Regions from separate parts of the Phyllobacterium zundukense genome, predicted to be linked through region 3. Evidence: riboswitches for the same ligand, from Rfam matches in the RefSeq annotation. Region 3 holds a riboswitch; each other region holds the start of a gene.
The links. A riboswitch is a leader RNA that binds a small molecule or an ion and turns the genes downstream of it on or off. The one in region 3 is predicted to bind cobalamin.

Region 1: linked by a shared signal. The riboswitch ahead of BLM14_RS05575 (CbtB domain-containing protein) and the one ahead of BLM14_RS03315 (aromatic ring-hydroxylating oxygenase subunit alpha) in region 3 are both predicted to bind cobalamin.
Region 2: linked by a shared signal. The riboswitch ahead of bluB (5,6-dimethylbenzimidazole synthase) and the one ahead of BLM14_RS03315 (aromatic ring-hydroxylating oxygenase subunit alpha) in region 3 are both predicted to bind cobalamin.
Region 4: linked by a shared signal. The riboswitch ahead of BLM14_RS29545 (ribonucleoside-diphosphate reductase subunit alpha) and the one ahead of BLM14_RS03315 (aromatic ring-hydroxylating oxygenase subunit alpha) in region 3 are both predicted to bind cobalamin.

The regions. Positions count from the first base shown of each region.
Region 1 is NZ_CP017940.1:1,156,335-1,160,004, reverse strand. It holds gene cobW (cobalamin biosynthesis protein CobW) at 1-310, opposite strand, end outside; gene cobU (bifunctional adenosylcobinamide kinase/adenosylcobinamide-phosphate guanylyltransferase) at 330-854, opposite strand; gene BLM14_RS05580 (CbtA family protein) at 854-1,588, opposite strand; gene BLM14_RS05575 (CbtB domain-containing protein) at 1,713-1,892, opposite strand; cobalamin riboswitch at 1,942-2,176, opposite strand; gene BLM14_RS05570 (cobyric acid synthase) at 2,233-3,670, opposite strand, start outside.
Region 2 is NZ_CP017940.1:975,647-979,316, forward strand. It holds gene ettA (energy-dependent translational throttle protein EttA) at 1-900, shown strand, start outside; gene BLM14_RS04725 (MOSC domain-containing protein) at 1,018-1,626, shown strand; cobalamin riboswitch at 1,653-1,839, shown strand; gene bluB (5,6-dimethylbenzimidazole synthase) at 1,886-2,638, shown strand; gene BLM14_RS04735 (DUF2293 domain-containing protein) at 2,571-2,888, opposite strand; gene BLM14_RS04740 (ArsR/SmtB family transcription factor) at 3,019-3,670, shown strand, end outside.
Region 3 is NZ_CP017940.1:670,874-674,543, forward strand. It holds gene BLM14_RS03305 (fumarylacetoacetate hydrolase family protein) at 1-777, shown strand, start outside; gene BLM14_RS03310 (L-fuconate dehydratase) at 815-2,098, shown strand; cobalamin riboswitch at 2,219-2,430, shown strand; gene BLM14_RS03315 (aromatic ring-hydroxylating oxygenase subunit alpha) at 2,551-3,670, shown strand, end outside.
Region 4 is NZ_CP017944.1:232,127-235,796, forward strand. It holds gene BLM14_RS29530 (heme/hemin ABC transporter substrate-binding protein) at 1-18, shown strand, start outside; gene BLM14_RS29535 (FecCD family ABC transporter permease) at 33-1,136, shown strand; gene BLM14_RS29540 (heme ABC transporter ATP-binding protein) at 1,139-1,930, shown strand; cobalamin riboswitch at 1,980-2,192, shown strand; gene BLM14_RS29545 (ribonucleoside-diphosphate reductase subunit alpha) at 2,303-3,670, shown strand, end outside.

The DNA of each region.
Region 1 (3,670 bases), 490 kb from region 3:
CGGACGTCTCAATGACGATATGGTCGAAGCGATCCGGACGATCCAGGAGCTTGGTCATGGTCGGAATGAAATCATCGGCAACGGTGCAGCAGATACAGCCATTGTTCAATTCGATCATGTCCTCATCGCGGCAGGCCTCGATACCGCATCCTTTGAGCAGGTTGCCATCAACGCCCAGATCACCAAATTCGTTGATGATCAGCGCGATGCGCTTGCCATTGGCATTTTCGAGCAGGTTGCGGATCATCGTCGTCTTACCCGAACCCAGAAAGCCGGTGATGACCGTTGCCGGAATCTTTTGATCAAGCATCTTGCGATCCTGCATGTTGTTATCCCTTCATTTTGAGCGGCAGTCCTGCTGCCACGAAATAGACTGTTGCCGCGGCGTTCGCCACGGCTTGGTGTAGGCGGCCCGCATGATCGCGAAACTCGCGCGCCATGCGGTTTTCCGGAACGATTCCCAGACCAACCTCATTCGATACGAACACCACGGTGCCCTTGAGACGCGGCAGCACCGCAACAAGCTCCGCCGTCTCCGCTTCTATGTCGCGCTCCGTCATCATCAGATTGGTGAGCCACAGAGTGAGACAATCGACGAGGATCGCTTTGTTGTCGGCGCATTCGTTTTGCAAAACGCCGACAAGGTCGAGCGGCTCTTCAATTGTCGTCCAGGACGGACCGCGTCGCGCTTTGTGCACCCCGATCCGCGCAGACATCTCGTCGTCCCAGGCTCTGCCAGTGGCGAGATAGACTGCATCCAGATCGGATGCCTCGATCAAGCCTTCGGCAAGAGACGACTTACCGGAACGCGCGCCGCCAAGGATAAAGGTGACCCCGCGTTCCAGTGTTTGCATCAGCCCTCGAGCTCCGATGCCGCATAGTGCTGAATAGCCCAGCCCAGCGCCGTTCCGAGCACAACCCAGAAGAACAGGTTCGTCGCCAGCGTTGACACGGCAAATTCCGAGGCGAGTGTCGGGGGGACGGCCGATGTCAGGTCTTCAGCTTCCGGTGCACCGTAAATATGCGGCGCAACGATGAGCACTACACCCAGGGCTTTTGCCCAGATCTCCTCGCGAAGGACGATGAGATAAACACCGGCCGCTGTGAGAACGACCGTAATGAGCCACCATGCTTGTCTTGTGGCGAGGTCAGCTGCGGGCATTGCCGGCAATTCCGGTGCAAGGCTGAATGAGGGTGCAAAATTGAAGATGAAGAAACCTGCGAGGCCCCAGTAAATCCCGTTCTGCAGCGTGATCTTACGGCCAAAGAAAAGCGCAGCGGCACCTGTAATAAGTGCAAAGCCTGCACCGGCCACTAGGTTGATCAGCAGCGTGTTGCCGAGCCGTCCAAATGGTAGCTCAGGTCCTGCCTCTTCGTCGTGAACATGCGGAGCGACCGCAGGTGCGCTTTCGGCTGTTGTCGTTGCAGTTGCCGCGGCAGCGTCGTGGCTATGCTCGGCCGCACCAGCGTTTTCATATTCCTCAGCGTGAAGAATGAGCGGAACATTCCGCACATACATAGCCGGTGTCAAAAGGATACCAGCAAACAAACCAGCTACGATCGTAGCCAGGAGATACTTTACCAACATGAGATCTGCTCCCAATCCCTAAAGCAAGATGCCGGGTACGCAAAAACGTCCCGGGCAAACAAACCGTATTTTTTCAATGCGTAAGCGCTGGTGGCTGAATCAGTTTATCCAGCCGGTGTCAGACTTAATGGCAAGGGAATCCGTATGAATGGCGGGTGTCATGCGCTGTGTCATGCAGCGTTTCGGAATGCGAAAGGCCAACGCCGTAAATGATGAATACACCAAGCATAAGAGAAAACACCGCCGTCGTCAGACGCGTAGCAAGCGGGAGAGAAATCGTAGTCGAAGTACGTGCAGCAGCCATAACAACCTCCGTGCAGGGCCAGAAGGGACAATCCCCTTCGGTTTTGGGCACTATTGCCCTATGACTGGCAGGTCTCCTGGCTCGCGGGTCGTAAGATCAATGCCGCCTTCCCGGTTTCCCAGTGGCTGCCATCGGCTTTCGCGTCTGGCGCTGACATTGACCCTCGCCGCTCTACAGTCGCGGGGTCGGCTGCGGTTAGGCCGCCCTGATGGGTACGGCCGTCACATTCCCTTTTGATCCCTTGGCCTTTGGCCGATACGGGAACCAATCATGGTTGAACGTTATTCATCAAGCGCCAGAAATGTCAAACGAATCTGCGACATCAATAACGCCTGCCGCGTCATCGCTGCGATTTCGGCCGCAGCAGCGCGTCAATATCGAGAACTTCAGCCAGTTGGCCGGCTATCGAATCGAGAGCGGCACCCACTCCGGCATGATAGTCAAACGCCTCAGCGGCGATTCCCATAGATCGTAACAATGCCGCTCTAAATTCATCCGCCCCGAACAGCCCATGCAGATAGGTACCAAAGACTTTGCCGTCCTTGGACGCAGCACCGTCTGCAATGCCATTGATGCGCGCCGTTGGCCGCTCGCAGTCGGGACCCGTCGTTCTGCCAAGATGTATTTCGTAGCCGTTCAACGGCAGATCGAATTGCAATGAATGCGCCTCGACATTGCGAACAGTCTTTTCCGGCTCCATCACCGTGTCGATATCGAGATGGCCGAGGCCCTCAACGTCGGTGACACTTCCTTCAATTCCATTGGGATCACGCACCGTCCGGCCCAGCATCTGGTAGCCGCCGCAAATGCCGATGATGTGGCCGCCACGCCGCCTGTGCATATCGAGATCCCGGTCCCATCCATTTTCCCGAAAGCGCAGCAGATCGCCAATCGTCGACTTTGAACCGGGTATGATCACCAGTCCCGCATCCACCGGCACTCTCTCGCCGCTGCGAACCATCACGACATCCACCTGCGGTTCCGCCATCAGCGGATCGAGATCGTCAAAATTGGCAATGCGATCCAGAACAGGGACTGCGATCTTCAGCGCCCGCCCCTCCCCTTTGACCAGCCGCTCCAGGACGACAGAGTCCTCCGCAGGCAACCGGGAGGCGTCCCTCAACCACGGAACAACACCGAACGACGGCCAGCCAGTAAACTGCGTTATCGATTTCAGCCCATCGTCGAAGAGCGAAACATCGCCGCGAAACTTGTTGATGATGTAGCCGATGATCATGTCGCGGTCTTCCGGCTGCAGGATCGCGTGCGTGCCAACGATCGACGCTATCACACCGCCCCGGTCGATATCGCCAACCAGGACCACCGGGACTTTTGCCCGCGTGGCAAAGCCCATATTGGCAATATCACCGGCACGCAGGTTGATTTCCGCTGGTGAGCCCGCACCCTCCACGATCACCAGATCGGCGCCATCGCAAACGACCTCCCACGACGCCATCACCGCGTCGAGCAGTTGCGCCTTGAATCTCTGGTAATCCCTGCCCTTGGCCTGCCCCCAGACCTTGCCCTGAACGATGATCTGACTGCCGGTCTCCGATTGCGGTTTCAAGAGCACCGGATTCATGTGCACCGAGGACGGCACACCGCAGGCACGCGCCTGCAGCCATTGCGCCCGGCCGATCTCGCCGCCGTCGTCGCTCACAGCAGCATTATTCGACATATTCTGCGGTTTGAAGGGACGCACTTTCAGCCCGCGATTACGGGCAAGCCGGCAAAGCCCGGCCACCAGGACGGATTTACCAACGTCAGAGCCTGTTCCC
Region 2 (3,670 bases), 300 kb from region 3:
CAGGAAGGCCGCGAGGATGACTCGCGCCAGAAGGCACTTGAGCGTGAGCGCGAGTGGATTTCCGCCAGCCCCAAGGCACGTCAGGCAAAGTCGAAGGCGCGTATCAAGGCCTATGACGCGCTTGTCGATGCTGCCAACAATCAGCGTCCGGGCGATGCCCAGATCCTTATTCCGGCGGGCGAGCGTCTCGGCCAGGTCGTGATCGAGGCGGAAAACCTCACCAAATCCTTTGGTGATCGTGTTCTCATCGAGAACCTCACCTTCAAATTGCCGCCCGGTGGCATTGTCGGCATTATCGGCCCCAACGGCGCCGGCAAGACCACCCTGTTCAAGATGATCACCGGTCAGGAAAAGCCGGATTCCGGCTCGATCCGCATCGGTGATACCGTGCATCTCGGCTATGTCGACCAGAGTCGCGATCATCTGAAGGCGGACAAGAACGTCTGGGAAGAAATCTCGGGCGGCAATGAAATCATCAAGCTCGGCAAGCACGAGATGAATTCGCGTGCCTATGTCTCGGCCTTCAACTTCAAGGGCGGCGACCAGCAGCAGAAGGTCGGCAATCTCTCCGGCGGTCAGCGTAACCGCGTGCATCTCGCCAAGATGTTGCAGGCCGGCGGCAATGTTCTGCTGCTCGACGAACCGACCAACGATCTCGACACCGAAACGCTGGCGGCGCTTGAGGATGCCTTGGAAAAATATGCAGGCTGCGCCGTGATCATCAGCCATGATCGCATGTTCCTCGATCGTCTGGCGACGCACATCCTTGCATTCGAGGGTGACAGCCATGTGGAATGGTTCGAAGGCAATTTCGAGGACTATGAGAACGACAAGATCCGCCGCCTCGGCCCGGACAGCGTCAATCCGAAGCGCCCGAGCTACAAGCCGTTGACGCGCTGATTTTATTGGGAGGGCGGCAACGCCCTCCCATCATCATTTTTGACGGACCCATCAGGCTTATTTGCTGGTTTTCACGGTCGATTTTTTTAAAGTACGGCGGATTTCATGGAGCGCGCAATGACTGATCTGTTTGCAACCAAAACCGAGATACTTCCTGCCTGCAAGATCAGCGGACGGGTAAGCGGGCTGTTCGCGGCCCTCGCAGGGGATTTTGTCACGACGCCGGCAAGTTCGCTCGAACTGACTTTCGACGGGATTGTTGGAGATTATCACGCTGGGCCGACCCGCAAGTCCGGCGGACGCGAGCCCTGGTATCCGCGCGGCACCGAAATGCGCAATGAACGACAGCTTTCCATTCTCGCATCGGACGAGCTTGAAGAAGTTGCTACGGGCATGGGATTGCCTGAACTCAAGCCGGAATGGATCGGCGGCAATATGGTCGTTGGCGGTGTCCCGTCGCTGTCGATGCTGCCGCCGCGCACGCTGCTGTTCTTCGAGGGCGGCGTGACGCTGAGGGTCGACGGCCAGAACGCACCTTGCAAAATAGCCGGGCGCTCCATCGGCGAACACGCCGAGACAGCGGACCACACCACCACGGCGCTGGATTTTGTACGGGTGTCGAGACGCCTGCGCGGGATCGTCGCCTGGGTTGAGAAACCAGGTATTATTCGCACCGGCGAAAAGGTTGATGTGCGTGTGCCCGAGCAATGGATTTATCAGCCTTGAGGCTTGCACCAGAGAATTTTCTGTGGCGAATAGATTGAAGGTCCGGTGCCTGCCGATTGATGAGATCGCGGGAGAATCGGGAAGCCGGTGAAAATCCGGCACGTGCCCAACGCTGTAAAGGGGATGGGCCGCGCAGATGCCACGGATGTGTCCGGAAGGCGCGCGGTTCAGATGAACCTCAGTCAGAAGACCGGCCGGACCTTATAGCTCAAACCGCGCGGACGGCGGGGAGGGTTTCAAGCGTTGTTGGGAGCAAACAATGCACGATGTTTCCTATGGTCCGGTCACTGCCGCTGGCTTTTCGGATAATGAGCGCGCCGCGGTCTACAAAGCCATCTACACCCGGCGCGATGTGCGCGACCAATTCCTGCCGCGCGCGATCCCTGGCGACGTATTGATGCGGCTGCTCAATGCCGCGCACCACGCGCCATCGGTCGGCTTCATGCAGCCGTGGAACTTCATCGTCATTCGTGATGAGGTTCGCAAGACCGAAGTGCACCGCGCTTTCACTCGCGCCAATGAGGAAGCGAAAGCGCTGTTCGCCGATGAACGGCAGGCGCTCTATGCTTCGCTGAAGCTCGAAGGCATCCTCAAGGCGCCGATCAATCTTTGCATCACCTGCGACCGGACGCGCGGCGGCAAGGTTGTGCTTGGCCGCACGCATAACCGGCAGATGGACGTCTACAGTACGGTTTGTGCTGTGCAGAACCTTTGGTTGGCGGCTCGTGCCGAAGGCATCGGTGTCGGCTGGGTCAGCATCTATCATGATCAGGATATGCGGCAGATCCTCGGTATTCCGGATCATGTGGAGATCGTCGCCTATCTGTGCATAGGCTACGTCGATCAGCTTTATGATACGCCGGAGCTTGAAAAGCGTGGCTGGCGCAACAGATTGCCGCTGCGCGACCTCATCTTCGAAGAAGGCTGGCAGGGCGATACCGATATCAGCTCGGGTCTTCCTCGTCCGGATCCAGCAAGCGGGTTGCGCGCCACTCTGTCAGCTTCCGATTGATCGCATCGAGCACAAAAAAACGGGCCGAATCCTTGTCATAGCCCTCGTCGCGCAAGGCGTCATAATCCGTGTGCTGGTGGCGGACATGGGCGACGGCAGCGAGCCAGACGGCGATGGGGGGTGGCAGGCTTCTCATGTGGGGTGCGCCTGCCGCTGCGCGGATCGGCTCCGAATCCGAATAGGGAACCGCCGGGAGAAGCAGCGTCAGCGCTTTGTTGATAGCGCGCTGGCGGTTCGTACCTGTGCTCATGCGGATTCCTTCAGACCGATTCTTCAACCTATTTCAGACACGGCAAAATTTGTCGTCAACAGCAAAAAGAAACTTGCCAAAACCTTGTTTCTCACATAAACATATCTTTATGTCTTTTGAGGATAAAACGATGGACAAGCGCGATCTCAACCTAGACCTGATGGTCGATACGCTGAAGGCAGCGGCCGAGCCAAGCCGCTTGCGCATCCTGGCGTTGCTGTCGCGCGGCGATCTGACAGTTTCCGACCTTACGTCCATTCTCGGCCAGTCGCAGCCGCGCGTATCGCGCCATCTCAAGCTGCTGTTCGAAGCAAGCCTTATCAACCGCTATCAGGAAGGCTCCTGGGCCTATTTCCGTCTGGCGGATTCCCTCATCGTCGGGGACATCGCGCGTTCGCTGCTGGATCGTCTCGATTGCTCCGATCCCTTGCTGGAGCGCGACCTTGAACGTCTTTCCTCGGTGAAATTGCAGCGCCGCGAACGCGCGGCCGCTTACTTCAGCGCCAACGCCACAAGCTGGGACGTGATCCGCTCGTTGCACGTGCCGGATGGGGCCGTGGAAGACGCGCTCCTGAAGATTGTCGGGCGCAAGCCATTCCAGGCCATGCTCGATGTCGGTACGGGTACGGGACGCCTGCTGGAACTCTTCTCGCCGCTTTATGTGCGCGGCGTTGGTATCGACATTAATCGCGACATGCTGACCATTGCCCGCTCCAATCTGGACAAGGACGGCATTACCAATGCGCAAGTGCGCCATGGCGATGTTTATTCACTCCCGGTTG
Region 3 (3,670 bases):
CGCGATCTGTCTGGCAAGGTGAGCGATATTTCCGGGGCGGTGCTTGACCCGGATGCGCTGGCCAAGCTTGGAGCGCTGGACGTCGAGAGCCTTCCGGCAGTTGGCGGCAATCCGCGTCTCGGACCCTGCGTCGCCGGGACCGGCAAGTTCATCTGCATAGGTCTCAACTATGCTGATCATGCCGCGGAATCTGGCATGGCCGTGCCGCCCGAACCGGTGATCTTCATGAAGGCGACATCGGCAATCGTCGGTCCAAATGACGATCTGGTCATTCCACGCGGTTCGGAAAAGACCGACTGGGAAGTCGAACTCGGCGTCGTGATTGGCCGTACCGCAAAATATGTGACCGAGGCCGAAGCGCTGGACTATGTCGCCGGCTATTGCACGGTGCATGACGTCAGCGAGCGAGCTTTCCAGACGGAGCGTTCCGGTCAATGGACCAAGGGCAAGAGCTGCGACACGTTCGGGCCGACCGGTCCGTGGCTCGTGACCAAGGATGAGGTCGCAGACCCGCAGAGCCTTCCCATGTGGCTGAAGGTGAATGGCGAGACCATGCAGAATGGCTCGACCAAGACGATGGTCTATGGCGTTGCCTTCCTCGTCTCCTATCTCAGCCAGTTCATGAGCCTGCAGCCTGGCGACATCATCTCGACCGGCACGCCTCCCGGCGTCGGCATGGGCATGAAACCGCCGCGTTATCTCAAGGCCGGCGATGTCGTGGAACTCGGCATCGAAGGCCTGGGTACCCAGAAACAGGTGGCGCGCGCCGACATTTAGGCGCCTGCGTCCTAGCAACAGATACATGAGGCATATTGTGACCCGCATCACCGATCTTCGCGTTTTTGATATCCGCTTTCCCACCTCGCAAAGCCTCGACGGGTCGGATGCGATGAATCCGGATCCGGATTATTCGGCTGCCTATGTCGTGCTTGACACGAATACGGACGGCCTTTCCGGTCACGGTCTCACCTTCACCATCGGCCGAGGCAATGAAATCTGCTGCCTTGCCATCGAGGCGATGAAGCATCTCGTCATTGGCCTCGAACTCGACTGGGTGAAGGAAAATCCAGGCCGTTTCTGGCACTTCGTTACCGGCGACAGCCAGTTGCGCTGGATCGGTCCGGACAAGGGCGCGATGCATCTGGCGACGGGCGCCGTGGTCAATGCCGTATGGGACCTGCTCGCCAAGGAAGCGAAGAAACCGGTCTGGCAACTGGTGGGTGAGATGACGCCGGAGGAGATCGTCAATATCGTCGATTTCCGCTACCTGACCGACGTTTTGACGCGCGACGAAGCGCTGGCGATCTTGCGGAAGGCTGAAAGCGGCAAGCAGGAGCGGATAGCGACGCTGAAGGCGGAAGGCTATCCCTGCTATACGACATCTGCCGGCTGGCTCGGCTATTCGGATGAAAAGCTGCGCCGCCTTTGCCAGGAGGCGGTGGATTCGGGCTTCAACCACATCAAGATGAAGGTCGGCCGCGATCTTGATGATGATATCCGCCGTCTGACGATCGCCCGCGAGGTGATCGGCCCGGACCGCATCCTCATGATCGATGCCAACCAGGTCTGGGAGGTCAACGAGGCGATCGACTGGGTGAAAAAGCTTGCCTTCGTCAAGCCGTTCTTCATCGAGGAGCCGACAAGTCCGGACGATGTCGCGGGCCACCGCAAGATTCGCCAGGCGATCAGCCCTGTGAAGGTGGCGACCGGCGAGATGTGCCAGAACCGTATCATGTTCAAGCAGTTCATCGCCGAAGGCGCCATCGACGTGGTGCAGATCGATTCCTGCCGCATGGGCGGGCTGAACGAAGTGCTGGCCGTGCTGCTGATGGCGGCGAAGTACAACCTGCCGGTCTGGCCGCATGCGGGCGGCGTCGGCCTGTGCGAATATGTGCAGCATTTGTCGATGATCGACTACATCGCCGTCTCCGGCACTAAGGAGGGCAGGGTCATCGAATATGTCGATCATCTGCATGAGCATTTTGTCGATCCCTGCAATATCCAGGATGCCGCCTATATGCCGCCATCGCTGCCGGGCTTCTCGATCGAAATGAAGCCGGAATCGATCAAGCAGTATCTGCATCGTACCACGGCCTGAGTCATCATGGATCCATGAAGAAACGGCGGCAGAGATGCCGCCGTTTTCGTTTCAAGATTTTTGTCGCCTTGCGTAAATGCGATGTCGTTTCCGCACCTATTCTTTTTTCGTGCCGGATGCTTTTATCAGGACACTTGAGGTGCCGCTTTCTAGGGGAAGCGGAGAATTGGGAAGCCGGTCGAGAGTTCGCTCTTCAACCCGGCGCTGCCCCCGCAACGGTAGTGGAGTAAAACGCGGCAAAATAGCCACTGGGAGTGCACCCCGGGAAGGCGCCGTGAAGCCCGGCAAGGCAACTCCAGAGCCCGGAAACCAGCCCCGAGTAACAACACCGACTGATCGCGGTGGGCGATCAAGGAGCATGATTTTGTGCAGGCAACACTTGTTGACTGTGCGGGCGTTCTTCTCCGTCACCACCAGTCAGTTCTTTGCAGCTGTTAGGGCGAGGACACGACATGGATATTCGTAACGAACTGATCCGGAATCTCAAAAACCGGAAACCGGGCTACGGACTTGAACAGGCCTTCTATTCCGATCCGGACTATTACCGCCTCGATATGGAGAACATCTTTTATCGCGACTGGCTGTTCATCGGCCATGACTGCGAAGTGGCGAAGCCGGGCAATTATTTCACCCTACAGGTTGGCGACTATCCGGTCGTCATCGTCCGCGACCGCCAGGGACAGATCAGGGCTTTCCACAATTCCTGCCGCCATCGCGGGTCGCGCATCTGCTCGGCCGAAAAGGGTACGTCGGCGAAACTCGTCTGCCCCTATCACCAGTGGACCTATGAGCTTGACGGCCGCCTGCTGTTCGCCCGCCAGATGGGCGATGATTTCGACGCCAGCCAGCACAGCCTGAAGACCGTGCACTGCGAAAGCGTCGGCGGTTATATCTTCATCTGCCTCGCACCAGTCGCACCGGATTTCGGCCCGACGCGCGCCCTGCTCGAACCATACCTCGCGCCGCATCGCCTGACCGAGACGAAGGTCGCGTTCCAGAGCTCGATCGTTGAAAAGGGCAACTGGAAGCTCGTCTGGGAAAACAATCGCGAGTGCTATCACTGTGTCGCCAACCACCCGGAACTGTGCAAGACCTTCCCGGAGGCGCCGAGTGTCACGGGCATCCAGGGATCAAAGGACGATCCGGAGATCGTCGCGCATTGGGACAAGTGCGAGGCGGCCGGCCTGCCGAGCGTCTTCCGCATCGCCGAGGACGGACAGTACCGTGCGACGCGCGTGCCGCTGTTGCGCGATGCCGAGAGCTACACGTTGAGTGGCAAGCGTGCGGTCGGCAGGCAGCTCAGCGATGACGTCAACGCCAAGCACATCGGTTCGCTGCTGCTCTACCATTACCCGACCACATGGAATCACATCCTCGGCGATCACGCCATCTCGTTCCGCGTGCTACCGCTCGGCCCCAATGAAACGCAGGTCACCACCAAGTGGCTGGTGCACAAGGATGCGGTGGAAGGCGTCGACTATAATATCGAAGAGCTGACGCATGTCTGGCTCGAGACCAATGATCAGGATCGCCGCATCGTCGAAGAAAACGCCTTCGGCATCCGCTCCCCCG
Region 4 (3,670 bases), on a different replicon from region 3:
AACGAAGTGAGCCAATGAGCTATTCCGTCTTGATGAAGCCAGCCGCCCTGCGATCAACACAGGGTGGCGGAAAAACGCGTGCGGAAGGCGACCGTTCCTTTCTGGCGAAGTGCGTGATCCTGGTGCTTTGCATGGTTCTCGTGGCAACGATCATGTTCAGCCTTGCGGCTGGCGCATCTGATGCGTCGATCGTTTCGGTCATCGGCACAATGTTTTCGAGCGCCGGCAGCACAGGCGATGCTTTGACGCTGCGCGATCGCATCATCATCTACGACATCCGCCTGCCGCGCGTTATTCTCGGCGCGCTGATCGGCGCTTCGCTCGCCGTTTCCGGCGCGGTCATGCAGGGCCTTTTCCGAAATCCCTTGGCTGATCCCGGCATCGTCGGCGTATCGGCTGGTGCCGGCCTTGGCGCCGTCAGCATGATCGTCCTCGGCGGTACTTTCCTTGCACCTCTAATCGCCCTGTTCGGTTTCTATGCCTTGCCGCTGGCTGCCTTCTTCGGCGCGCTCGCCTTCACGCTGATCCTTTATCGTGTTGCCACGCGGCGCGGGCAGACATCCATCGCCACCATGCTGCTTGCCGGCATCGCCCTTGGCGCCATGGCCGGTGCCTATATGGGCGTCCTCGTCTACATCGCCGATGACCGGCAGTTGCGTGACCTCACCTTCTGGGGGCTGGGCTCGCTAGCCGGCGCCAACTGGGTGAAAATTGCTGCCGCCGGTCCGTTCATCATACTGGCATTGCTGATCTCCCCCTTTCTCGCCCGCGGTCTCAACGGCCTTGCCTTGGGGGAGGCGGCAGCGAGCCATCTCGGCATTCCAGTCCAGCGCTTCAAACGCATCGCGATTTTGGTTGTCGCGGCGGCAACCGGTGCGTCCGTTGCCGTCAGCGGCGGCATCGGCTTCGTCGGCGTGGTCGTCCCGCATCTGCTGCGCCTGATGATCGGACCGGATCACCGCTACCTGCTTCCGGCCGCCGCCCTGCTCGGCGCAAGCCTGTTGCTGCTTGCCGACGCGGTCAGTCGCACCATTGTCGCTCCGTCGGAACTGCCCATCGGCATCGTGACCGCTGCTGTCGGCGCGCCCTTCTTCCTGTGGATATTGCTGCGCCGCCGCGGCATTCTGGATCTATGACAATGATCGAAGTTTCCGACGTTTCCGTTTTCCTCGGCAAGAAGCAGATCGTTGAAAATGCCAGCTTCAACACGGAAGCTGGGCAATTCACGGTGATCGTCGGTCCTAACGGCTCAGGCAAGACGACCCTGATGCGAGCCCTGTCCGGCGATTTGCCATTCACAGGGCGCATCGCCATCAACGGACATTCAATCGACCAGCTGAAGCTCTGGCAAATGGCGGCGATGCGCGCGATCCTGCCGCAATCCACGTCACTGTCCTTCCCGTTCACGGTACGGGAAATCGTCAAGCTCGGACTGACCAGCGGCCGCTCGGGAGCCGCGCGGCGTGAGGCGGAAGACCTGCCGGACGAAGCGCTGGCGCTGGTCGATCTCGCCGGGTTTGGCGGCCGTTTCTATCAGGAACTCTCCGGGGGCGAACAGCAGCGGGTGCAACTTGCCCGTATCCTCTGTCAGGTCTGGCAGCCCGTCCTTGACGGCCAGCCGCGTTTTCTCTTTCTCGACGAACCGGTCTCCAGCCTCGACATCAAGCACCAGCTGATCATCATGCAGATCGCCCGGGCCTTTGCGAAGCGAGGCGGCGGCGTCATCGCCATCCTGCACGACCTGAACCTCACTGCGATGTATGCCGATCGTGTCGTCGTCATGCATCGCGGGTGTACCGATTCTGTGGGAACACCTGCGGAAGTCTTGACCGATGAGCGCATCCTGCGCGTCTATGAATGCGCGCTTAAGGTCGGTGCCTTACCCGCCGCGCAGGTCCCGTTCATACTGCCGCAGTCAGCTGCGATATAAATTGTCAGGAGCGATTTTTCTACCTATTGACACAGCATTGTTATTTGATACTAAATATAGATGTTCCGGTTCTCTCGGTCGCAAGACTGGGAGCTAAGAGGGAAGTCGGTGAAGTGGGTCATTTCCACCAATCCCGGCGCTGCCCCCGCAACTGTAAACAGCGAGTTGCTGTCGCCTAAGGTCACTGGAGTGTTGCTTCGGGAAGGCCAGACAGCAGCGCCGACCTGTGAGCCAGGAGACCTGCCGAAACATGATGATCGTCCACGGGCGGGGTGTCCCGGTGTGTCGCTTGCAATGGTCGGCGCGCCAAGCTGACCATCCACATTGCAATGCGTGCGCTCGACCTTTGCCCCCAACATTTGGGGTAAACACATGTCTCTTGTCCTTGAAACTACTCGTACTGATGGCACTACGCCAGCTCGTGCCGGTGAAGCATTGCAGGCCACCGAGCCCGGTTATCGCGTCATCCGCCGCAACGGCTCGGTTACACCTTTCGATCCGCTCAAGATCACCGTCGCACTGACCAAGGCGTTTCTCGCCGTCGAAGGCAACGTCGCTGCCGGTTCGCGCCGCGTGCATGATGTGGTCGAAGCGCTCACCGCCGACATCGTCACTACGCTGAAGCGGCGCAGTGCGGAAGGCCGCCTGTTTCACATTGAGGGTATTCAGGATCAGGTCGAGCTCGCATTAATGCGCAGCGAAAACCACAAGGTGGCGCGAGCCTATGTGCTCTACCGCGAAGAGCGGGCGCAGGAACGTGCGAAGGCCGCCACTGGAATCGTTAGCGATGCTGGTCCGATGTTCACAGTCACACTGCTCGATGGCCGCCGGGAGCCGCTCGACGACGACCGCCTGTCGCGCATTATCGACGAAGCCTGCGAAGCGCTGGAGGGCGTGCAGGCCGCTCCTGTCCTCACCGAGACCCGCCGCAATCTCTATGATGGCATAACGCTGGAGGAACTCTCCCTCGCGCCAATCCTTGCGGCGCGTACACTGGTCGAGACCGAACCCAATTATGCTTTCGTCACCGCGCGTCTGCTGCTCGACAAGCTGCGTCGCGAGGCGCTGAGCTTTGTCTTCGGCCGGCCGGAACAGGCGACCCAGCATGAAATGACCAAGCGCTATGCAGGGTATTTTCCGGCCTATGTGAAGGCCGGCATCGAAGCCGAACTGCTGGATCCCGAACTCGCGCGCTTCGACCTGACCCGCATTTCCGCGGCCCTCAAGCCGGAGCGTGACCTGCAGTTCCAGTATCTCGGCCTTCAGACCCTCTATGACCGCTATCTGCTGCAGACGCGCGGCATACGTTTCGAATTGCCGCAAGCGTTCCTCATGCGCGTCGCCATGGGGCTTAGCCTGCGGGAAATCGACCGCGAAGCCCGCGCCATCGAGTTCTACGATCTCCTGTCCTCGTTCAACTTCATGGCTTCGACGCCGACCCTGTTCAATGCCGGCACCCAGCGCGCGCAGCTTTCCTCCTGCTTCCTGACCACTGTCGCCGATGACCTCGACGGAATCTTCAAGGCGGTGAGAGACAATGCACTGCTGGCCAAATATTCCGGCGGCCTCGGCAATGACTGGACGCCGGTGCGCGGACTTGGCGCCCATATCAAGGGGACGAACGGCGAAAGCCAGGGCGTGGTGCCGTTCCTGAAAGTCGCCAATGATACAGCGATAGCGGTCAATCAGGGCGGCAAGCGCAAGGGCGCGGTCTGCGCCTATCTCGAAACCTGGCACATC